3 regions of the Mesorhizobium sp. B2-4-14 genome follow, and region 3 is predicted to be linked to each of the others. Evidence: riboswitches for the same ligand, from Rfam matches in the RefSeq annotation. Region 3 holds a riboswitch; each other region holds the start of a gene.
The links. A riboswitch is a leader RNA that binds a small molecule or an ion and turns the genes downstream of it on or off. The one in region 3 is predicted to bind cobalamin.

Region 1 (7,475 bases), on a different contig from region 3:
CGACGTCGTCGTGCTTGGCGGCGAGGGCCGCCTCGCCTTCCACGGCGTCGACCGCATCTATCCTTCAACCTCGGCTTTGCTCAAAAACGGCGGCAGGATCAATCTGACGCTGCGCCGGGTGACGAAAGCTCAGTGAGCGAGTTGCGGGCATCCGAGCGCCGCGCATAGACTTCAATGTAGTCCCCAGTCGCGATTTCCACGTAGTCGTCCATCAGGGTTTGGAAATCCGCATTCCGACGCATCCACACGATCCAAATTGGCGGAAAGTCCGCCGTGAGCGACCACGTCGACTTTTTCTTGTTCATCCGGTCCATCAGGATGATATCGGGCCTGTTGTCACGGATCAGGGAATTGACGTAGCGAGTATAATTATCAAGGTCTTGCCGCGCGATGCGCTCGTCTTCGCCTTGATACTTACCCCGCATCAAACCCCAAAGCGCATAGGTGCCAAGCCAATCATGGGCATAGGCCGATAGCCAGCGACCATTGGCCATTCTCGTCAGCGGATTGCCGACGGAAAGGTCGGAACTGACCTGAACGATCGATGGCGAGGCGTAACGGCTGTTGATGGCATCGACCAGACCTTTCTCAGGCAGCTGGTAGAACTGGTGATGCGTCACCGAAAGTGCGGCGACCACGGCCAGCGCGGCTGCCGCATGGAGCCTGACACTGGCGATCTCAGAGGCGGCCTGTGGGTTTGCGAGGCCAACCGCTATTCGCCATCGTGATGCCACCGCCAGCAGCATCGCGACCAGCATCGTAGCCTGGTAGGGATACTGGTGATTGGGCCAGTATTTCCCGAGGTACAGCATGGACACAAAAAAGCCGGCGGCACTCGCCACCGCCAGCGCAACGCCGTCTCGCCAGACAGATTTGCGCATCTGGAAAACCACGAAAACGACGAAGACGGCGAAAGTCGGCAATGCCGCGAAAATGTTGATGTTGGCTCGCAAGCTGACATAGTAGCGCATCAGCAATTGCAGGAAAGTGCCGAAAAACTCGGGAAACCATACATACACACTGACGAGATAGGCAGTGCAAACCGTGAAGATGACGACGTTTTCAGCCGTCAGGCACGCCGTCAGCGAGCGTTTGCGCCAAGCGATGTAGAAATAGGGCAGTATGATACCAGTTGCCCAATGTGGTTTGACCAGAAGCAGTACGCTTCCAGCCAAGCCAACCGCTGCGGCAAGGCCAAGAGGAACCGGCGCATCTGCGCGGTTGTCGATCCGCCACATCATCAGGAACAGCATCGGCATGAACAGCATCGTACCGATATGCTCGCGCTGGCCGAAAACATTCCCAGGCATGATGAGAAGCAAAACCGCTAATGCGGGATAGATCCATTGCGTCTTCAGATCGACGAAGATTCGACTTCGCTCGATGACGACAGCCGACAGCGCAATCGAAACGAAGAAGATCAGATAGATGAAGCACTCGATTGCGGATTCCGGCGAGATGCCGAGCCTGTGGGACAGCCATACCGGCCCAATATAGAGGGCCACGGAGAAAGGCGGATTGGTTTCCAGAATGTCGACATAGAGCCTCTGACCATCCAGAACCTTTTCGCAGATAACGATGAGCCAGCTGACGTCGGTATTGTCGCCGGCGGTCCACGGCATAAAAAAAGAGAACACCACTACGGTCGCAACAAGCCATACCGGCGACAAGCTTCCAACCGCGGACGCAAAGCCAGTCGCAGTACTGATGTTTCTTACATTTCCCATGCTCATCGGACCGCCCCAACAAAGATGACTTTTACGCAGAATGACGAAATCATGGACGGGAACACAGCTGTGCCGGCCTCAGTGCCAAGGGTGGCAGTTGATCCGGTTCTGAGGAATACAAGCCAATATGGTCGGAAGCAGAAGCCGATCGTGCGTGCGCGCCCACTGTGTCGAGCAGCGTCGAAATGGGCACGACCGGTGCTCGCGCCGCTCGCCCAGCGGCAGTGCTGACATCGATCACCGGCTGCTCCCGCCACTGGAACTGACACCGAAAGCTAGCCGGGATTGCCTAAAGTGCGGTTAATCGCGCCATTACAGTCTGCGCGGTTCAGCCGGATTTTCGGTGGCACCGCGTCGCAGGCAACCAGGGCCGGCAAGGCACCGACTGTTTCCCGGATCGGTTGAGGCCTTGAACCGATTATGCCTCGATTTCCAACGCCGACAGCGGCCTGGAGCAACAGGCCAGGATGAAGCCGTCATCGATCTCGTGATCGAGGATGCCGCCATTGTGGCTCATTTCGACATCGCCGAAGACCTTCTTGACCTTGCAGGTTCCACACAGGCCGAATTCGCAGGCCGCGGGTATCCGCACGCCCGAGGCGCGCGCCGTCTGCAGCACGGTCTGGCCGGCGACACATTCGGCATCGACGTCCGAAAGCGCGAAGCGAATCGCTGTCGCGGCTTCGGCGGGAACAGGGGCGCCGTCCTGTGCGGGCGCTGCGAACGGCGCCGGGATTTCCTCCACCACCGGCGCGGCGAAGCTCTCCTGGTGGTATTTCGTCATGTCGAAGCCGGCGGCTTCCAGCATGCCGCGCACGGCCCGCATGAAAGGATCCGGACCGCAGCAGAAGATCTCGCGTTCGCGAAAATCGGGCGCCAGCAGCGGCAGCCTTATGGCGTCGATACGGCCCATATGGCCGTACCAGCCCTCACGGCTTGAGCGCTCCTCGATCATGAAGCCGAGCGACAGGCCGGGCATATGGCCGCCGAGCAGTTCGAGTTCCTTGCGGAAGATGATCTCTTCGGGTCGGCGCGCGCAGTTGACGAAGCTGACATCGGTCCATGGCGCGCAGTCGTTCAGCCAGCGCAGCATCGACATCATCGGCGTCACGCCCGAGCCTGCCGAGATGAACAGATATTTGGCTGCCGGATGGCTGTGCAGCGAGAAGTCGCCGGCCGGCCCGTAGGCCTTGACGTGTGAGCCAGGCACCAGATGATCGAACATCCAGCGCGTACCAATGCTGCCGGCCTGTGCCTTCACCGTCACCGCGATCGAGAACGGCCTCGATGGCGACGATGACAATGTATAGGTGCGCATCAGCGGCCCGTCATCTGTCGGCAGTTCCAGCGTCACGAACTGGCCCGGCTTGTAGCGGAACCAGGTCTGGTTGTCGGAGCGGAAGGTGAAGGTCTTGACGTCAGGAGACTCGTCGCTGACCCCAATCACTTCCAGCACCTGGAGCCGGTCGTTCCAGGGCGCCATCTGGTCGAGATGGCGGTAAAGGCCAAGATCAGTCATCGCGTTCATCCTTTGGCCTCTCAGGCGACACTGCGGAGCGCTGGTCGACCATCCTCGGCGAGGCGCGGACCAATGAAACGCGCATACCAGTCGACGAACTGGATGACGCCACCCTCATGCAGCTCCGAATACGGGCCTGGTTCGTAGGCCGGCGACAGGATGCCGAAGGCGTTTTCCTCGACGATACGGCGATCCTGATCGTTGGTCTCGGTCCACACATGGGTGAGTTCGGCGAGATCGTAATCGACGCCCTCGACCGCATCCTTGTGCACCAGCCATTTCGTCGTTACCGCCGTTTCCGTGGCACTGATCGGCAGCACGCGGAAGGTAACGGCGTGATCGATCAGGATGTGGTTCCAGGTGGTCGGATAGTGATAGTGCATCAGGGTGCCGATGCGGTCGGCCGAGACGCTGTCGGAGAGGTTCTTCTTCACCGCCCGCTTGCCGCTCATCGTGTAGCTGACCGCGTCGCGCAGCAGCGGCGCGCGGGTGGCGCGATATTGCCCGGCCGGATCGATGCGGAATTTGCTCGGCAGGCCAACGGCCTCGCATTTCGCCCAGTGCGCGATCATCTCAGGATCGCTGTCGGCGCCCTGTACACCGGTCACGGTCGGCGCCTCCGGGAAGGTCTTGCAAAGCTCCGGATGGCTGCCGGCGCAATGATAGCACTCGCGGTTGTTTTCCCAGACCAGCTTCCAGTTGCCCTTCTCGACGATGGTGCTCTGGAAAGCGATCTTTGCTTCGCTCAGCCGGTGCGGCTTGAGATAGGGTTCGATCATCGCCCGCATCGGTGCGAAGTCGGCGGGCTCCCTGGCCAGGCAGATGAAGACGTAGCCGGCCACGCTCTCGCAGGCGACCGGCTTCAGGCCGAACTGGCCTTTGTCGAAACCGTCGGCCATCTGGCGGGCGAACAGCAGGCGGCCGTCGAGCTCGTAGGTCCACTGGTGATACGGGCAGACCAGTTTGGCCGCCAAGCCCTTGTCGGTGTTGCAGACGCGGCTGCCGCGATGGCGGCAGGAGTTGTGGAAGGCATTGATCTTGCCCTGCTGGTCGCGCACCAGCACGACCGGATAGTCGCCGATCTGCACGGTGATGAAGCTTCCCGGCTTCGGCAATTCGCAATCATGGCCGATGAACAGCCAGTCGCGATACCAGATCAGCTCCATGTCGAGCTTGAAGTAGTCCGGGTCGGTGTAGAAGGGCTGTTCCAGCGAAAAGCCCTCTCTGCGGCTGTTCAAGAGCCTCAGCATATCGTTGCGCGCATCCATGTCCTGTCCTCGCATTCATCGCATCGGCCCGTCCAAACGGACGCGCGTCGCTCTAATGACTGAACCGGAGGGGATGAGAGGAAGGACAAGGCTGCATGCCGGCAAGCGCCGGGCATGCGGCATCCGCCTCTTGACCGCCCACCGCGATCAGTCGAGTTCTACGATCTCTGGCTGGTTTCCGGGCTCTGGAGTGTCCTTGCGGACGGTCGCGACACCTTCCCAGGCTTGCGCCCAGTGGTCTCCCGTTGCGACTTGAACTCCACCACCGTCGCGGGGGCAGCGCCGGACTTTGACCGGCTTCCCAATTCTCCGCCCCGTCGTCACGAAGCGGCACCTGAGATGACATGATCTAATCACGACAGCGCTTGCGACATCGGCATGAAAGCGACATTGCATCCATGTGGCGCGACACCCATGCGCAACGATCTGGTCACGAGCAGCGACAGCGAAAATCATCGCGGTGACGGCCGCGCCGGGCGTCGGAATCGGCCCGGAGTGGAAGCAAAAAGGGTTAACGGTTTCGAAAAGTGACTATTAGCAGATTCTAAAATCGAACCGAACGGTTCGTTTCTGTTGACGGTGCGTGCAGGACGGTGTGAACGCCGAGCCTCCGATAGAGTCGGTGATGACGACACCGACTTTAATTAACGCGTTGATATTGCAACGGAAAAATCGCACGTGGAAGATCTTGGTACAATTTCAAGTAGTGGATTCATGGTCCACGTTGAACATCTTCGTGATTGGAAACGGCTAGCTGGCTCTCCCACATCGGGGTCGTCCGAACGACGCGATTTCAATCCCAAGACACGCCGCTAGACGGACGGAAAAATACTGGAGTACCCAAAATGAAAAAGATTGTTCTCACTGCCGCCGCCCTTCTGGCCATTTCCGGCAGCGCCTTCGCTGGTAGCGATCACTATGGTGCGAATGGCCCCGCGGCCACTGCTGCCGACAGCTCTTACACCGCTTCGATCAAGAAGTCGGAACCGGCTGCTCAGACGCCCACCCACGGTGCTGACCGCAACCTCTTCGGCAACAACTAACAGCCGATCTCCAGCAGGCGGCGGGTTTGGCCTGCCGTCCTGGCGACATTCGAAGAATTCAGGAGACTTGAAATGAAGAAGATCGCTCTTGCTGCCGTCGCCGTTCTGGCCATTTCCGGCAGCGCTTTCGCCGGCAGTGACAATTATGGTTCGAATGGCGCTAGCCAGCCGGCCGCCACGTCGACCGACAACTCATACACCGCTTCGATCAAGAAGTCCGAACCGGCGGCTCAGACGCCTACGCACGGTGCCGACCGCAACCTGTTCGGCAACAACTAATATCAACGACAACCGGCGGGCTTGCCCGCCGCTTGGATTCGCGAATACCGGAGTACCCGAAATGAAAAAGATTGTTCTTACCGCCGCCGCTCTTCTGATTGCCGCCGGCAGCGCCTATGCGGCCAACGACAATGTTGGCGGCACCGACATCAACAAGCAGGCGACGACCGCCAATGTCGACACTTCGCATACCGGCTCGATCCGCAATGAAGGATCGCCTGTCTACAAGCTGCTCAATTCCTCGGGTGACGCACAGAAGTCCGCCCCACAGGGCAGCGACCGGAATCTCTTCGGCCGTTAATAGCCGATGTGGAATACAAAAAGAGCCGCGGGCCGATGCCTGCGGCTCTTTTTTATCACCAGAACCCTGTTTCAGGCCGCCTTTGCCTCTACCTCGTGAAGCGCGAAGGAGCGGCCGTCCGCGTCGAAGATATGAAGGTCGCCGGCATCGGCGGTCAGCCGCAGCGTCGAGCCGCGCTTGACCTCGACATTGCCAGGCAGCTTGGTCACCAGGGGCAGGTCGGTCCTGCCGATGTCGACATAGACCAGCTGGACCTCGCCGAGTTGTTCGATATAGTCGACCGTCCCTTCGAACAGATAGTCCGTGCCGCTGGCGATCGCGAGATCTTCCGGGCGCACGCCGAAGCTTACCGCCGCGCCCTTCGCCGAAGCCGGTGTCGCGATCGGCACCGTCGCCTTGCGTCCGCCGACATGACTGATCACGGTCGGGCTGCCGGTCCTGTCGACGGTCGCCGGCAGGATGTTCATGGCCGGCGAGCCGATGAACTGGGCGACGAACAGATTGCCGGGCCTCTTGTAGAGTTCCATCGGTGTTCCGACCTGCTCGATATGGCCCTCCTTCAGCACCACGATACGGTCGGCCAGCGTCATCGCCTCGACCTGGTCGTGGGTGACGTAGATCATGGTCGTGTTGGGCATCGATTCCTTGAGCTTGGCGATCTCGATACGCGTGGCGACACGCAGCGCGGCGTCAAGGTTCGACAGCGGCTCATCGAACAGGAACACTTTCGGATTGCGCACGATGGCGCGGCCGATGGCGACGCGCTGACGCTGACCGCCCGACATCGCCTTGGGCAGACGGTCGAGATACTTGGTCAGCTGCAGGATTTCCGCCGCCTGGCGCACGCGCTTGTCGATCTCGGCCTTGCTTTCCTTGCCGATCTTCATCGAGAAGGCCATGTTGTCGTAGACGGTCATGTGCGGATAGAGGGCGTAGGACTGGAACACCATGGCGATGCCCCGCTTCGACGGCGGCACGTCGTTGACAACCTCGCCGTCGATCCTGAGTTCGCCTGAGGTGATCTCCTCGAGCCCGGCGATGGACCGCAGCAAGGTCGACTTGCCGCAGCCCGACGGGCCGACGAAGACGATGAACTCGCCCGATTTGATGTCGAGGTCGATGCCGTGGAGAATGTTGAGATTGCCGTAGGACTTCTTCACTTGTCGCAGCGTGACATCGGCCATGATTTTCTCCCGGTGATTTGAAATTCAGTCTATGCGCCCGAACCAGGCGCCGTAGCCGCCGAGGCGGACGGTGCCTGTGTCTGCCTTCTCCGAAAATCCGTGTCCCGGCAAAGGTTGCAGCGATCGGTCGCCAAGGTCAACCTCGGCCGGCTTG
Region 2 (7,475 bases), on a different contig from region 3:
CTACGCCAAGCTCGACCAGGACATTGCCTCCGGGCTGATGTCGATCAACGCCGTCAAGGGCGTCGAGATCGGCAACGGCTTCGAGGCCGCGCGCATCACCGGTGAACAGAATGCCGACGAGATGCGCATGGGCAACGATGGCAAGCCGGTGTTCCTGTCCAACAATGCCGGTGGTATCCTCGGCGGCATCTCTACCGGCCAGGCGATCGTCGCCCGCTTCGCCGTCAAGCCGACCTCCTCGATCCTGACGCCGCGAAAGTCTATCGACAAAGACGGCAACGACGTCGAGGTGATGACCAAGGGCCGGCACGATCCCTGCGTCGGTATTCGCGCCGTGCCGATCGGCGAGGCCATGGTTGCCTGCGCCATAGCCGATCATTATCTGCGCCATCGAGGACAGACAGGGCAGGGAATAGGCAGGAGCAGTAGGCAGTAGGCAGCCTGCCTGCCCAACATATTTTCCTTTTCCCTACTGCCTTACTGCCCTATTCCCTACTGCCCTGCGAACGAAGCGAGCGCTCCATGCCTTACGACCAGAAGAAGATCGTCGAAGCCATCCGTGCCTTTGAACGCGGCGAGATCGTCGTCGTCATGGACGATGACGGGCGCGAGAATGAGGGTGACCTGATCGTCGCCGCCGTCCACTGCACGCCCGAGAAAATGGCCTTCATCGTGCGCAACACGTCGGGCATCGTCTGCACGCCGATGCCGCGCGAGGAAGCCAAGCGGCTCAATCTTGCGCCGATGGTGGCCGACAATGATTCAGCCCACACCACCGCCTTCACCGTCAGCGTCGATTTCAAGCACGGCACCACAACAGGCATTTCGGCCGACGACCGCACGCTGACCGTGCGCAACCTCGCTAACGGCAATGTCGGCGCCTCCGATTTCGTCCGTCCCGGCCACATCTTCCCGCTGATCGCGCGCGAAGGCGGCGTGCTGATGCGTTCGGGCCATACCGAGGCGGCGGTCGATCTGTGCAAACTCGCCGGCCTGCCGCCGATCGGTGTCATTTCGGAACTGGTCAATGACGACGGCACCGTCAAGCGTGGCCCACAGGTCGCGGCCTTCGCCGAGGAGCATGGCCTCCAGCAGGTTTCGGTCGCCGATCTCATCGCCTACCGGCAACGCAAAGAAACGCTGGTCGAACGCGTGGCTTGCTCGGAGATCGACACGCTCGGCGGCAAGGCGCAGGTCTTCACCTATACGTTGCCCTGGGACACGATGCATCATGTCGCGGTGGTCTTCGGCGATATCCGCGACGGCGAGGACGTTCCGGTGCGGTTGCATTCCGAAGACGTGGTGACCGACGTCTTCGGCACCAGCCATCGGCTCGACGGCATCATGAAGGCGATGGGCGAGCGTAAGCGCGGTGTCATCGTCTATCTGCGCGAAGGCTCGGTCGGTGTCGCCCATCAGGAGCGCAAGCGCCCTGCATCAGGTGACCGCGAGGATCACGAAGAGGCGCGCCGGCGCGAAAACGAATGGCGCGAAATCGGCCTAGGTGCGCAGATCCTGAAGGATCTCGGCATTTCCTCGATCAACCTGATCGCCTCGCGCGAGCGCCATTATGTTGGTTTGGAGGGTTTTGGCATCCATATCGCCAAGACCGAGATTTTGTAGTCCACCGAGGGATCGACGCGGCGGAAAGGTCCTGCTGGCAGGTCGCCTGCGTTGGCGATTGACTGAAGCGTCCGCTTGCCTCGTCATCCTATGGCGAAGCAAGGAGCGAAGCGACGCGGCTCAGACCATAGGATCCATGCCGCGACTTCGACGCGTTGCCACGGTCCAGAATTCTGCTCCGCTGTGATCTTCGATCAAGGTTACGGCATGGATCCTCGGGTCTGCGCTCCGCTTCGCGTCGCTCCGCCCGTGGATGACGACGTCGCGGAAGCCTCGGCCAATTCCGAACGTTTGCGAAACGAGCGGCTGCTCGCTTCTTCTCGTCGCCCCCCGGTTGACAATCTTCGGGGTGAGCGCATCCTCCCAGCCCTCTCTGAGGGGAGATTCGGGGCATGTGGGATTTCAATATCGGCAGGTCGGTGTCCATCACGATGCGGACCTGGCCTTTCATTGTTTTTCGCATGATCGTCTATTTCGGTATCACTCTGGCCTATATCCTGGCGACTGGCACGGGCGCCTCCGTCGGCTATGGCGTCGGCCATATCTCCACCGATCCCGACGGGCCGTTGTCCTTTGCTCTATGGGGCGGCGTCGTCGGCTTTGGCGCCGTCTCGATCGCCGTCTACTGGATCCGCGAATACATTCTCTACGTCGTCAAGGCCGGCCATATCGCCGTCATGGTCCATCTGATCGACGGCCAAGATGTGCCCGGCGGCCAGAACCAGATCGCCTATGCCAGGAAAGTGGTGACGCAGCGCTTCGCCGAGGCCAATATCCTTTTTGTCGTCGACCAACTGGTCAAGGGCGCCATTCGCGCCATCACCGGGCTGCTCGGCGGCATCGCCGCCTTCCTCCCCATTCCCGGTTTGAGCGGGCTGGTCAGCTTCATTAACACCGTAATCCGCCTGTCATTGACCTATGTCGACGAGATCATCCTCGGCTACAACATCCGCATCGACTCGTCCTCGCCGTTCGAAACCGCACGCCAAGGCGTGGTGCTCTACGCCCAGAACGGCAAGATCATGGTCAAGAACGCCGTCTGGCTGGCGATCATCATGTGGGGCGTGTCGTTTGTCATCTTCCTGCTGATGCTGGCCCCGGCCGGCGCCATTCTTTTCCTCATGCCCGGGCAGCTTGCCGGCTGGGCCTTCGTGCTCGCCATCGTCTTTGCCTGGGCCTTCAAGGCAGCCTTCATCGAGCCCTTCGCCATCGCCTGCCTGATGCAGGTCTACTTCAAGACCATCGCCGGCCAGGTGCCAGATCCGGCTTGGGACGCTCGGCTGGCCGAGGCATCGTCGAAGTTCAGGGACCTCAAGGACAAGGCGCTCTCCTCCTTCGGTGGTTCGCGCTGGGACACGGCCGGCGCGACACGCTGATCGGCCGGGCTGGCGGGCGTGCCGGCGACGGTATAGAGGCTCGACACCGCTGATTTGAGCGGCGTCTCGCCCTGGCCGCAAAACGTCTCGCTCATGATCAATTCGGGCAGCGGCAATCGCCGGCCCCAGCCATGTGTCTCGAGGTCCGGCTTGGGCGCGAACTCGGAAACACGGCCGACGCAGAGGTAGGCGATCGGCGTCACGTGCTCGGGAATGGCCAACAGCCGCTTCAACGCCTCAGGCTCGATGATGCTGACCCAGCCGACGCCGATGCCTTCGGCCCGTGCCGCCAGCCAGAAATTCTGCACCGCGCAGACCGTGCTGTAGAGATCCATCTCCGGATTGTGCCAACGCCCCAGCGGCGAACCTTTCGAGCGCTGGCGGTCGCAGGTGATGCAGATGTTGAGCGCGCTTTCGCAGATGCCTTCCAGCTTGAGCTTGCGGTAGAGCGCTTGTCGCTCTTCCTCGATTGCTGGCAGTTCCTGTTCACGCGCGGCCAGGAGCAGGTCACGTACCTTCTCCCGGCGCCCGGCACCGCGAATGACGATGAAGTTCCACGGCTGCATGAACCCGACCGATGGCGCGTGATGGGCTGCAAGCAGCAGCCGAGCCAGCACCTCGTCGTCGATGGTCTCGGGAGTAAAATGGCTGCGAACATCGCGCCTGGTGAACATGGCTCGGTAGACGGCGTCGCGCGCCATCTGGTCAAATCCATCGCCCACAGGAGCGGTCATGGCTTCCGGCATCGCTTGTCCCCTTGCGACTTCAAATCAATGCCGCCCGCCTGACCATGCGGGTGACGATGCCTGCCAGGCCGGTCTTCTGGCTCGGGATCAACCCGCGTCCGGTGCCTTCCCGTCATCGACAGTGGCATTTACCGACGCGGTCCCCCTTACAGCGTTGGGCACGCCACGGAATTCAACCGTGTTCCCGATTCTCCCGCCAGAGCATTTGCAGCCAAGTGGATTCACTTGGCGTCGCATAATGCGGCTGAAACAAACAGACCGGCGGGCACCAGGCAGTGGTGGCGACCTTACGCCGAAGCCCCGGCCGCGCCAATCCCCGCAGCGACGCGAATGGACGCAGACGTGATTTTCCCCAGCGATCAAGCCGCAACGCATGGCCATTGCCGCGTCGGGGCACTAGATAGGGACCATGGCCACCCGTCTCTACACGCACCCTATCTTCCTTGAGCACATCACGCCGCCCGGCCACCCCGAGCGGCCGGACCGCTTGCGCGCCATCGAGCGCGTGCTCGACGACGAAGCCTTTGCCGCGCTCGACCGCGTGAAGGCGCCGGAAGGAGATGAAGCCACTATCCTCTATGCACATCCGGCCGATTTCGTCGCGCGTGTGCGCGCCGCCATCCCCGAAGAGGGCATCGCCCGCGTCGATGCCGACACCACCGCCAGTCCGAAGAGCTGGCAGGCGGTGATCACCGCGATCGGTGCCGCCAACGCGGCCGTCGACGACGTCTTCACTGGCCGGGCCGACAATGCCTTCGTCGCTGCCCGCCCGCCCGGCCACCATGCCGAGAAAACCACCGCCATGGGCTTTTGCTTCTTCAATACGGCGGCCATCGCGGCGCGTTATGCGCAAAAAAAGCATGGCGCCGAGCGGGTCGCCGTCGTCGACTGGGACGTGCATCACGGCAACGGCACACAGGATATCTTCTGGGACGATCCGTCGGTGCTCTACTGCTCGACGCATCAGATGCCGCTCTATCCCGGCACCGGTGCGAAGAACGAAACTGGGGCCGGCAACATCGTCAACGCGCCTCTGGCGCCGCAGACCGGCAGCGAGGTGTTTCGCGATGCCTTCCTGTCGCGGATCCTGCCGGCGCTCGACAAATTCGCGCCCGATCTGATCATCATTTCGGCCGGCTTCGACGCGCACCACCGCGACCCGCTGGCCGAGATCAATCTGACCGAGGATGATTTCGACTGGGCGACGGGCCAGCTGATGCAACGCGCCGCGCGTCACGGCGACAACCGGCTCGTCAGCCTGCTCGAGGGCGGCTACGATCTGCAGGGATTGGCATTTTCGGTCGCGGCCCATGTCGCGCGGCTGATGAAAGGATGAATGATGGCTGGTGAGACCAATGAAGACGTCAAGGCGATGAGCTTCGAGCAGGCACTCGATGCGCTGGAGAAGATCGTCGATGACCTGGAGCGTGGCGACGTGCCGCTCGATCAGTCAATCCGGATCTATGAACGCGGTGAGGCGCTGAAGGCGCATTGCGACCGGTTGCTGAAGGCTGCGGAGGACAAGGTCGAGAAGATCAGGCTGTCGCGCGATGGAAAGCCGGTCGGAACGGAGCCGCTCGATGCGGACTGAGGCACGGTCGCGATGACGGTCTTGTCTCGCCGGTTTTTGGACACGATCATGATTGAGGATCAAGCTCGTCCCGATTGGAACGGCTCCAGGACAAGAGGAGAAACGGAAGCGATGTGCAGAAACATCAAGACCCTGTTCAATTTTGACCCGCCGGCAACCAACGATGAAGTTCGCGACGCGGCACTTCAGTTTGTCCGCAAGCTGAGCGGCACGACGCGGCCTTCGAAGCAGAACCAGCATGCGTTCGACCATGCGGTGGAGGCCATCGCGGCATCGGCGCGGGAACTGCTCGATTCTCTCGAAACAAACCAGCATCCGCGCAACCGCGAAGAGGTGGCGGCCAAACTTCGGGCAAAGGCGGCGCTCCGTTTTGCCTGATGCGGCCAAGGCGGTCTGGACCGCTGACAAGGAGAGTTCATGAGCTTCTTCCCGGGGAAGGACCCTGAAGCCGGCGATGCCTTTGCCAGCGATCAGATCGAACTGATGGTCATCCCGAACGCCAAGGACATTGGCGGCTTCGAGGTGCGCCGAGCCTTGCCAACCGCCAAGAGGCGTCTGGTCGGCCCATTCATCTTCTTCGACCGCATGGGGCCGGCGATCCTGCGCGCGGGCCAGGCGCTCGATGTCCGTCCCCATCCCCATATCGGCCTGTCGACGGTCACCTATCTGTTTGACGGCAAGATCCGGCATCGCGATTCGCTGGGCACCGAAATGGTCATCCAGCCCGGCGACGTGAACCTGATGACCGCCGGCCGCGGCATCGTGCATTCCGAGCGCACGCCGGAGGAATTGCGCGGCGCGCCAATGTCGATTTCGGGCCTGCAGACATGGCTTGCCTTGCCAGACGACAAGGAGGAAGTGGCGCCGGTGTTCGAGAACACGGCTGTCTTGCGGCTTCCCGAGATCGATGCCGAAGGCGTCAGCGGCCGCGTTGTCATCGGTGATTTCCAGGGACTGCGCTCCCCTGTTAGGGCCGATTCCGAAACGCTCTACGCCGACCTGCGCCTGGCGCCGGGCGCCAGCGTGAAAATCCCGGCCGACGCCGAGGAGCGCGCCATCTACACGCTGCAAGGCGAAGTCTCGATTGCAGGCGATGTGTTTCCGGCGGAGCGGCTGCTGGTGTTCCGGCCTGGTGACGAGATCATCGTATCGTCGCAAACCGGTGCGCATTTCATGCTTTTCGGCGGCGCCTCGCTTGGCTCGAAGCGCTACATCTGGTGGAATTTCGTCTCCTCGTCCAAGGAGCGCATCGAACAGGCCAAGCAGGAATGGAAGACAGGCCGCTTCGATATCGTTCCAGGAGATGACAAGGAATTCATCCCGCTGCCTGAAGGCTAGATCTCAGCCCGATCCGCGTCACCGACACGCATTTACTTTCGCCGGCTGGCAGCCTATCCCGCCGATGAACAGAAAGCCTGAGCACCCGTGAACGCAACGCCGCATACGCCGCTTCTTGACAAGGTCCGCATCCCGGCGGATTTGCGCGCGCTGGACGAGAGCGATCTGCCGCAACTGGCGTCCGAGCTTCGCGCCGAACTCGTCGATGCCGTATCCCACACCGGCGGCCATCTCGGCGCCGGCCTTGGGGTGGTCGAACTGACCGTGGCGCTGCATTATGTCTTCAACACGCCGGATGACCGGCTGATCTGGGATGTCGGCCACCAGGCCTACCCGCACAAGATCCTGACCGGCCGCCGCGACCGCATCCGCACCCTGCGCCAGGAAGGCGGCCTGTCCGGCTTCACCCGACGCGCCGAAAGCGAATACGATCCCTTCGGCGCCGCCCATTCCTCGACATCGATCTCGGCCGGCCTCGGCATGGCCGCCGCCCGCGACCTCGCCGGTGGCCGCAACAACGTCATCGCCGTCATTGGCGACGGCGCCATGTCGGCCGGCATGGCCTATGAGGCGATGAACAATGCCGGCGCGCTCGATGCCCGCCTTATCGTCATCCTCAACGACAACGACATGTCGATCGCGCCGCCGACCGGTGCCATGAGTGCCTATCTGGCGCGGCTCGCCTCGGGCAAGGCCTATGTCGGCCTGCGCGATTTCGGCAAGAAGCTGACCTCTTATCTCGGCAAGCGCGCCGATCGCGCCATCACCAGGGCGGTCGAGCATGCGCGCGGCTATGTCACC
Region 3 (7,475 bases):
CACGATTTCGGGAAAGCAGTTCTCAGAAAGCGCCACCGTCTTGCCCGGCAGCCATTCCAGCGTGCCGTGGGCGCCGACATGGATGAGGGCATGGACGCCGAGCGATTTCCGGAGCCACAGACCGAAGGCGATCAGGGCATGGCGCGGGGGGAGCGTCGGATCGTGGTAGTCGGCTCGGCGGTCGGCGGAGCGGCCGCGATCCGGGGCGAGTGCTACGTTGACGTTGCCGAAGGCGGCGGCGCGGAAGGGGAATTTCGCCGAGGCCGGCGCGCGTACACCCCCCTCTGTCCTGCCGGACATCTCCCCCTCTAGGGGGGAGATTGGCAGTTTCGACGCTCCGCCTACTCCGGCAACATTGGAGATTGGCGAAACCGGCAATGACAGCGCAATCTCCTCCCTAGAGGGGGAGATGTCCGGCAGGACAGAGGGGGGCGCCTCGCGCAAACCTGTCTCGTCTTGGGCCTTACCCCAAGCTGCTTCGACTGCGGCAATTGCAGCAGTCGGTAACTCTGTAGAAAGATCGAGATAGTCCTCCAGCCCCAATCCTTCTTCGCCGCACTCCAGCAAATCCAGCAGTTCCCGCGGCGTTCGCGGAATCCCGTCGACGGCATAGCCCTCTTCGCTGAGGTCATGCAGCATGGCCAGCACGCTCGACGGTACGTCGAGGCCGACGGCATAGCCGGTGCGGCCGGGGGCGCTCGGGTAATCCGGGATCAGGATGGCGAGCTTGCGCCGGGCGCGAGATGTCTCCTGCAGGCGGACAAAAGCTGCTACACGATCGGCAACCTGCGCTACCCGATCCGGCTCCGGCCGGTTGGCGAAAGCGCGGTGGCCGAGTGCCGGATCGACGTCGCTTTCGCCCTTGAAGGAAATGGCGCCGGCGAGGATGCGGCCGTCGAGTTCGGGCAGCACGACATGCATGGCAAGGTCGGCGGGTGCCAGGCCGCGCTGATTCTTTTCCCAGACGTCGCGGCGCGTGGTGGCGACGATGACCTGGAAGACGGGGACGCCGGCGCGATCGAACAGGGTTTCGATGCCGGGCTCCGCGCCGGACGCGAAAGCGGTCGCGGTGATGATGGCGGCGGGCTTCAGCGTGGCGAGGGCGGTTTCGACGAACGCGAGGGATGCCGGGTCCTTCAGGCTGGAGACGAAGATAGGGACCGGTGCCATGTCTTGCGAGCGCAGCGCCTCGACAAGCGCATCGATGGGTGCAATGTCTGCGGCGAGCAGCATCGAACGGTAAAAGAGGATGGCGATAATGGGGACGCCGGGGTTGTCAGCGCCGAGTTCTGTCGCACCTCCCTCTGTCCTGCCGGAAATCTCCCCCGCAAGGGGGGAGATTGAGCTTTCGTCGGCGATTTCGCCAATCGTAGATGTTGAAGATGACTCTATTGTCGACTGAGCAGAAAAAGTGCCGGGGCCGATGACCGCTGATCTCCCCCCTTGCGGGGGAGATGTCCGGCAGGACAGAGGGGAGTGTGACGGATCTCCAGCGCTGAACGCAGTTGTAACAACCCCTTGTCCCGGCTGATAATAACCGGCCTTCGGCACAGCGACCGGTTCGGTGACATCAGCATCCTGTCCCGCCAGCCCTGCCAACCTCCGCACCAGCGAACTCATATTGGCCGGGCCGCCTTCGCGGAAATAACCGAGCAGCGCGTCCAGTTCCGCGCGCGGCAGCGTCGAGGCTTCGATCAGCCTGAGATCCTCGTCGTGGCTTTCACCGGGCAGCAGCGCCAGTTTTATGCCGCGTTCCCGGGCGGTCGCGGCAAGCTGGTCGCAGCCATAGCGCCACCAGTCATAGCCGCCGAGGATGCGGACGAGAATAACTCTGGCGTGGCGGGCGACGCTGTCGATCCAGAGGTCGACGGACATGGGGTGGCGAAGGTCACGCAGCGCGGCCAGCCGCATCGAGGGCAGGCGGCCGGCATCCGACTTCCACGCGGCCGCCAGTCCGGCGAGGTCGCTGTCGGTGAAGGACAGGGCCACGATATCCGCCGGCGTCTGCCGCAGATCGACCGGCTCGGCGATATCGTCGAGCGAGGCGGATGTCGTGGTGAGGATGTGCATCGCGGCCGTGCCTGAAATCAGCCGGCGAGTATGCGCTCGATTGCCCGGCGGTTCAGCCCCTTGAGGCCGATGACGACGAGACGCGAGCGGCGATCGTCCTCTGCGGTCCAGGCGCGGTCGTAATAATGGTTGACGCGCGGACCGACGGCCTGCAGCAGAAGCCGCATCGGCTTGCCGCCGACCTCGACGAAGCCTTTTACGCGCAGCACGTTTTCCTGTTCGGCGGCGTCGGCGACGCGTTTTGCCAGCTCGTCCGGATTGGCGATCGAGGGGATATCGACAATGAAGGTGTCGAAATCGTCATGCTCGTGGTCGAATGCGCCGTCGTGATGGGACTTGCGGTTCTCGATGTCGTCCTCGACGGCGAGGCCGAGCCCGAGCAGTACGGAGGGATCGACCTTGCCATAGGACGTCGGCACGATCTTGACGGCCCGGGCGGAGTGTTCGTTGACGATTGCGTTGGCGCGGGCCGAACCGGCGGCGTCCATCAGGTCGCTCTTCGACAGGATGATCAGGTCGGCGCAGGCGATCTGGTCCTCGAACACTTCCTCGACCGGGTCGTCATGGTCGAGGCTGTCGTCCCCGGCGCGCTGCGCCTGCAGGGCGTCCATGTCGTTGGCGACGCGGCCTTCGGCCAGCGCGGGGCCGTCGACCACTGCGATCACGCCGTCGACGGTCACGCGGCTCTTCACCGTCGGCCACTGGAAGGCCTGGACCAGGGGCTTCGGCAAAGCGAGGCCTGAGGTTTCGATCAGGATATGGTCGACTTTCGGCGTCAGCGACAGGATCCGGTCGAGCGCCGGAACGAAATCGTCGGCCACGGTGCAGCAGATGCAGCCATTGGCCAGTTCGACGATGTTTTCCTCCGGACAGGTGTCGATGCCGCAACCCTTGAGGATCTCGCCGTCGATGCCGATGTCGCCGAACTCGTTGACGATGATCGCGATGCGCTTGCCGCCGGCGTTTTCGAGGAGATGGCGGACCAGCGTCGTCTTGCCGGCGCCGAGAAAGCCGGTGACGACGGTGCAGGGAACGCGGGAGACGGAAACGGTCATGGTCAGTCTTTCAGCAGGTCGAGGGGAGGGATGCGGGCAACGAGGCCGCGCTTGAGGGAATCGGGCCGGCCGCGCCATGGGATGAGGCCGTCGCTCGAGGTGGCGAAGAGCTTGGCGCCGGTAACGAGGTCGGCGCCGCTGCTCGTGGTCAGGTCGCCGAAGACATAGCTCCAACAGCTGTCGCGCAGGATCGCGGCGCTGAGCCGGCGTTTGCAGTTGCCGAGACATTCGACCGTGCGGACGCGGACGTTCTCGGATGCCGCCGCGCGGCGCGTGTCTTGTGCCAGGAGTTCGCCGGCGCGGGGATGGGCGTCGGAGCCGGTTTCGTCGCGGCAGGACGCGCAGACGATAACGGTGACGCCGGACAAGGCATCGCCATCGGCGGACGATATATCCGCTGCACCAGCCGAAAAACTGCCGTTGTGGTCCAAAACCGGGCTCCTTGCCCGGAAACCCGCCGGGCGATCGGATTCTTCTGTCGCAGACGGCAGGTCTCCTGGCTCGCGGGTCATCGCCTTGGTTAGCCGCCTTCCCGGGAACTCCCAGTGGCTTTCGGCCTTGGCTCTTCGCTTACAGTTGCGGGGACAGCCGCGGATTTGAGACCGAAATCCCGCACCGCATTCCCTCTTAGCCCCAGCCGTTGCGGGCAGGGGACCGTCTGGAGCGGATTTAGGCTTTTGCAGGCAGCTGTGTCAACGCGCGGCTACGACATGGCGATGTCGGCCAGCGCCGGGCCCAGATCGCCGGCGGGCGTCACGTCGATACGTTCAAGGCCAAGCCAGACCTGCATCTGCTTCAATTCCTCGAAGAGCTGGGCGGCGGTTTCAGGCGGCGCTCCGGGCTCGGCATAGGCCGCGGGCACGCGCAGCACGCTTGCCGGTCGGTCGGCCCGAAGGTCGACGCGAGCGACGATCCTGTCGCCAAGCAGGAAGGGCAGGACATAGTAGCCGTACTGGCGTTTTTCGGCCGGAGTGTAGATCTCGATGCGGTAATGGAAATCGAACAGCCGCTCGGTGCGCGAGCGCTCGAAGACGACCGGATCGAACGGTGCCAGCAGGGCGCGCGCTTCGATCTTGCGCGGGAGACGGGCATCTCTATGGAGGTAAGCCGGCTTGTTCCAGCCCTCGACACGCACCGGCAGCAACTCGCGCAGCTCGACCAGTTCCTCCAGCCGGCCCTTCATGTCTGCGGGCGACAGGCGGAAATAGTCGCGCAGGTCGCCGGCTGTAGCCACGCCATGGGCGCGGGCGGAAATGCGCAGCAATTCGCGATGCGCGTCCTCGGCCGCCGGCACCGGCAGATCGAGGATCGCTTGCGGCAGCACGCGCTCCGGCAGGTCATAGAAGCGCTCGAAGCCGCGGCGGTGCGCGGTGGTGATGCGGCCGGCCCAGAACAACCATTCGAAGGCGTGCTTGGCGTGGCTCCAGCCCCACCAGCCGCCCGAACCTTTCTGGCCCTCAAGCGCCGAGGCGGCGATCGGGCCGCGATCGGCGACTTCCCGATAGATCTCTTCGATGTAGGCGGCGTGCTCGCGGCCCCATTTGGCGAGGCCCAGATACATTTCCTCGCCTTGCTCGGCGCGCTGCATGCGCCAGCGCATCAAGGGATATGTCTCGACCGGCAGGAACGAGGCTTCATGCGCCCAGTATTCGAACACCGTGCGCTTGCGCGTCACGGCGGCATTGTCGAGGAGCGCGAGCGGGTAGGGGCCAAGCCGCGAATAAAGCGGCATATAATGCGCGCGCACCACCGCGCTGACGGAATCGATCTGCAGCAGGCCGGTGCGGGAGAGCACGCGGGCGAAGTGGCGGCGGTCCGGCGTGCCACTTGGGCGGGGGTCGAGAAAGCCCTGAGCGCCGAGCGCGATGCGCCGGGCCATGGCGAGCGAGATTTTTTCCTTCATCGGGAGCCCTTGCCCTGATCGATTTGCGGATTTTAGCCGGTGATTCCGGCATGCTAGCAGGCAAATGGCGGTAGATATGTCAGGAGATAAAAGTGGAGTAGAAAGTGAAGGAAATCAAACAGGAGCGCATCGGACCAGTTTCTTCCGTTATGCCGTCCAGCCCGGCGTTTTGAACAAGGTTTGACTTGCTTCGCTGGAAGTGCTGCGCTAACCCTCGCCGCGTTGCAGCATAGGCCCCTTAAAACGGTTCAGCGGTTAAACTGTCACGCTTCCGCATTAAGGTCCGGTGCTGTAACAAAAGTGGATTGGCGCCAACGGAAAGCCGCTGCATGAACGCACTTCTCAGTTCGTACCTGCCCATCGTCCTGTTTATCGCAGTGGCGGCGGTCGTCGGCATCGCGCTTATCGCGGCGCCGTTTCTGGTGGCCTACCGCAACCCCGATCCTGAAAAGCTTTCCGCCTACGAGTGCGGTTTCAACTCGTTCGACGACGCCCGCATGAAATTCGACATCCGTTTCTACCTGGTGTCGATCCTGTTCATCATCTTCGACCTGGAAGTGGCCTTCTTGTTTCCCTGGGCCGTGTCCTTCTCGAAGATCGGCATGCTCGGCTTCTGGTCGATGATGGTGTTTTTGGCAGTGCTGACCATCGGCTTTGCCTATGAATGGAAAAAAGGAGCGCTGGAATGGGATTGAACGACAGTTCAGGCACCCTCGTCGCGCCGAAGCCCAAGGGCATTATCGATCCCAACACCGGCAGGCCGGTGGGGGAGGACGATCCCTTTTTCCTCGAAATCAACAATGAGCTCGCCGACAAGGGATTTCTTGTCACCTCGACAGAGGCGCTGATCACCTGGGCGCGCAGCGGCTCGCTGATGTTCATGACCTTCGGCCTCGCCTGCTGCGCGGTCGAGATGATCCACACCTCGATGCCGCGCTATGACTCGGAGCGGTTCGGCGTGGCGCCGCGTGCGTCTCCGCGCCAGTCCGACATCATGATCGTCGCCGGCACGCTGACCAACAAGATGGCGCCGGCACTGCGCAAGGTCTACGACCAGATGCCGGAGCCCCGCTACGTCATCTCGATGGGCTCCTGCGCCAATGGCGGCGGCTATTACCACTATTCCTACTCGGTGGTGCGCGGCTGCGACCGCGTCGTGCCGGTCGACATCTATGTGCCCGGCTGCCCGCCGAGCGCCGAAGCACTGCTCTACGGCATTCTTCTCCTGCAGAAGAAAATCCGCCGCACCGGCACGATCGAACGGTAAATCCATGGCCGCATCACTGAGCGAACTGTCGAGCTATCTCGGCGAGAAAATGAGCGGACGGATCTCGGACGCGGTGTTCGCCTATGGCGAACTCACCATTCATGTCGAACCGCGCGACCTCGTCGAAGTGATGACCTTCCTGCGTGACGATGCGCGCTGCCAGTTCATCTCGATCATCGATATCTGTGGCGCCGACTATCCGTCGCGGGCCAAGCGCTTCGACGTCGTCTATCATCTGCTGTCGCCGAAACAGAATGTGCGCATCCGCGTCAAGGTGCAGGCCGACGAGGAGACGATGGTGCCGTCGATCACCGGCGTCTATCCCGGCGCCGACTGGTTCGAGCGCGAGACCTACGATCTCTATGGCGTGCTGTTTTCGGGCCATCCCGACCTGCGCCGCATCCTCACCGACTACGGTTTCGATGGTCACCCGCTGCGCAAGGATTTCCCGCTGACCGGTTTCGTCGAGCTGCGCTACGACGACGAAGCCAAGCGCGTCATCTACGAGCCGGTCGAGCTCAAGCAGGAATTCCGCAATTTCGATTTTTTGTCTCCTTGGGAAGGCACGGACTACGTGCTGCCTGGAGACGAAAAAGCCAAGACGAATTGAGGCGCCAGAATGGCCGAAACCTCCGTCCGCAATTTTAACATCAACTTTGGGCCCCAGCACCCCGCCGCCCATGGTGTTCTGCGGTTGGTTCTCGAACTCGATGGCGAAGTCATCGACCGCGTCGATCCGCATATCGGTCTACTGCATCGCGGCACCGAGAAGCTGATGGAGCACAAGACCTATCTGCAGGCCGTGCCCTATCTTGATCGGCTCGATTACTGCGCGCCGATGAACCAGGAGCACGCCTTTGCGCTTGCCGTCGAGCGGCTGCTCGGCATCGAAGCGCCGAAGCGGGGCCAGCTGATCCGCGTGCTCTATTGCGAGATCGGCCGTATCATGTCGCACATCCTCAATGTGACGACGCAGGCGCTGGATATTGGTGCACTGACGCCGCCGCTGTGGGGCTTCGTCGAGCGCGAAAAGCTGATGGTGTTCTATGAGCGCGCCTCCGGCTCGCGCATGCATGCAGCCTATTTCCGCCCGGGCGGCGTGCATCAGGACCTGCCGCAGAAGCTGGTCGAGGACATCGGCAAGTGGATCGATCCGTTCCTGAAGTCGATCGATGATCTG

Region 1: another riboswitch for cobalamin. It lies ahead of FJ938_RS02500 (aromatic ring-hydroxylating dioxygenase subunit alpha); the one in region 3 lies ahead of FJ938_RS20510 (DUF1636 family protein).
Region 2: another riboswitch for cobalamin. It lies ahead of bluB (5,6-dimethylbenzimidazole synthase); the one in region 3 lies ahead of FJ938_RS20510 (DUF1636 family protein).

Annotation. Positions count from the first base shown of each region.
Region 1 covers NZ_VFVA01000002.1:169,669-177,143, reverse strand. The annotation lists gene FJ938_RS02515 (alpha-ketoglutarate-dependent dioxygenase AlkB) at 1-136, shown strand, start outside; gene FJ938_RS02510 (hypothetical protein) at 99-1,733, opposite strand; gene FJ938_RS02505 (hybrid-cluster NAD(P)-dependent oxidoreductase) at 2,146-3,246, opposite strand; gene FJ938_RS02500 (aromatic ring-hydroxylating dioxygenase subunit alpha) at 3,267-4,514, opposite strand; cobalamin riboswitch at 4,666-4,867, opposite strand; gene FJ938_RS02495 (DUF680 domain-containing protein) at 5,360-5,557, shown strand; gene FJ938_RS02490 (DUF680 domain-containing protein) at 5,630-5,836, shown strand; gene FJ938_RS02485 (DUF680 domain-containing protein) at 5,898-6,137, shown strand; gene ugpC (sn-glycerol-3-phosphate ABC transporter ATP-binding protein UgpC) at 6,209-7,321, opposite strand; gene FJ938_RS02475 (alpha-glucosidase family protein) at 7,346-7,475, opposite strand, start outside.
Region 2 covers NZ_VFVA01000031.1:5,714-13,188, reverse strand. The annotation lists gene aroC (chorismate synthase) at 1-436, shown strand, start outside; gene ribB (3,4-dihydroxy-2-butanone-4-phosphate synthase) at 523-1,623, shown strand; gene FJ938_RS22730 (hypothetical protein) at 2,016-2,999, shown strand; partial or broken gene bluB (5,6-dimethylbenzimidazole synthase) at 3,164-3,673, opposite strand; cobalamin riboswitch at 3,794-3,976, opposite strand; gene FJ938_RS22720 (histone deacetylase family protein) at 4,155-5,081, shown strand; gene FJ938_RS22715 (exodeoxyribonuclease VII small subunit) at 5,085-5,336, shown strand; gene FJ938_RS22710 (DUF2277 domain-containing protein) at 5,448-5,714, shown strand; gene FJ938_RS22705 (pirin family protein) at 5,754-6,674, shown strand; gene dxs (1-deoxy-D-xylulose-5-phosphate synthase) at 6,762-7,475, shown strand, end outside.
Region 3 covers NZ_VFVA01000025.1:20,974-28,448, forward strand. The annotation lists gene cobN (cobaltochelatase subunit CobN) at 1-2,070, opposite strand, end outside; gene cobW (cobalamin biosynthesis protein CobW) at 2,088-3,125, opposite strand; gene FJ938_RS20510 (DUF1636 family protein) at 3,128-3,556, opposite strand; cobalamin riboswitch at 3,594-3,799, opposite strand; gene FJ938_RS20515 (winged helix-turn-helix domain-containing protein) at 3,829-5,028, opposite strand; gene FJ938_RS20520 (NADH-quinone oxidoreductase subunit A) at 5,358-5,723, shown strand; gene FJ938_RS20525 (NADH-quinone oxidoreductase subunit B) at 5,714-6,295, shown strand; gene FJ938_RS20530 (NADH-quinone oxidoreductase subunit C) at 6,300-6,905, shown strand; gene FJ938_RS20535 (NADH-quinone oxidoreductase subunit D) at 6,915-7,475, shown strand, end outside.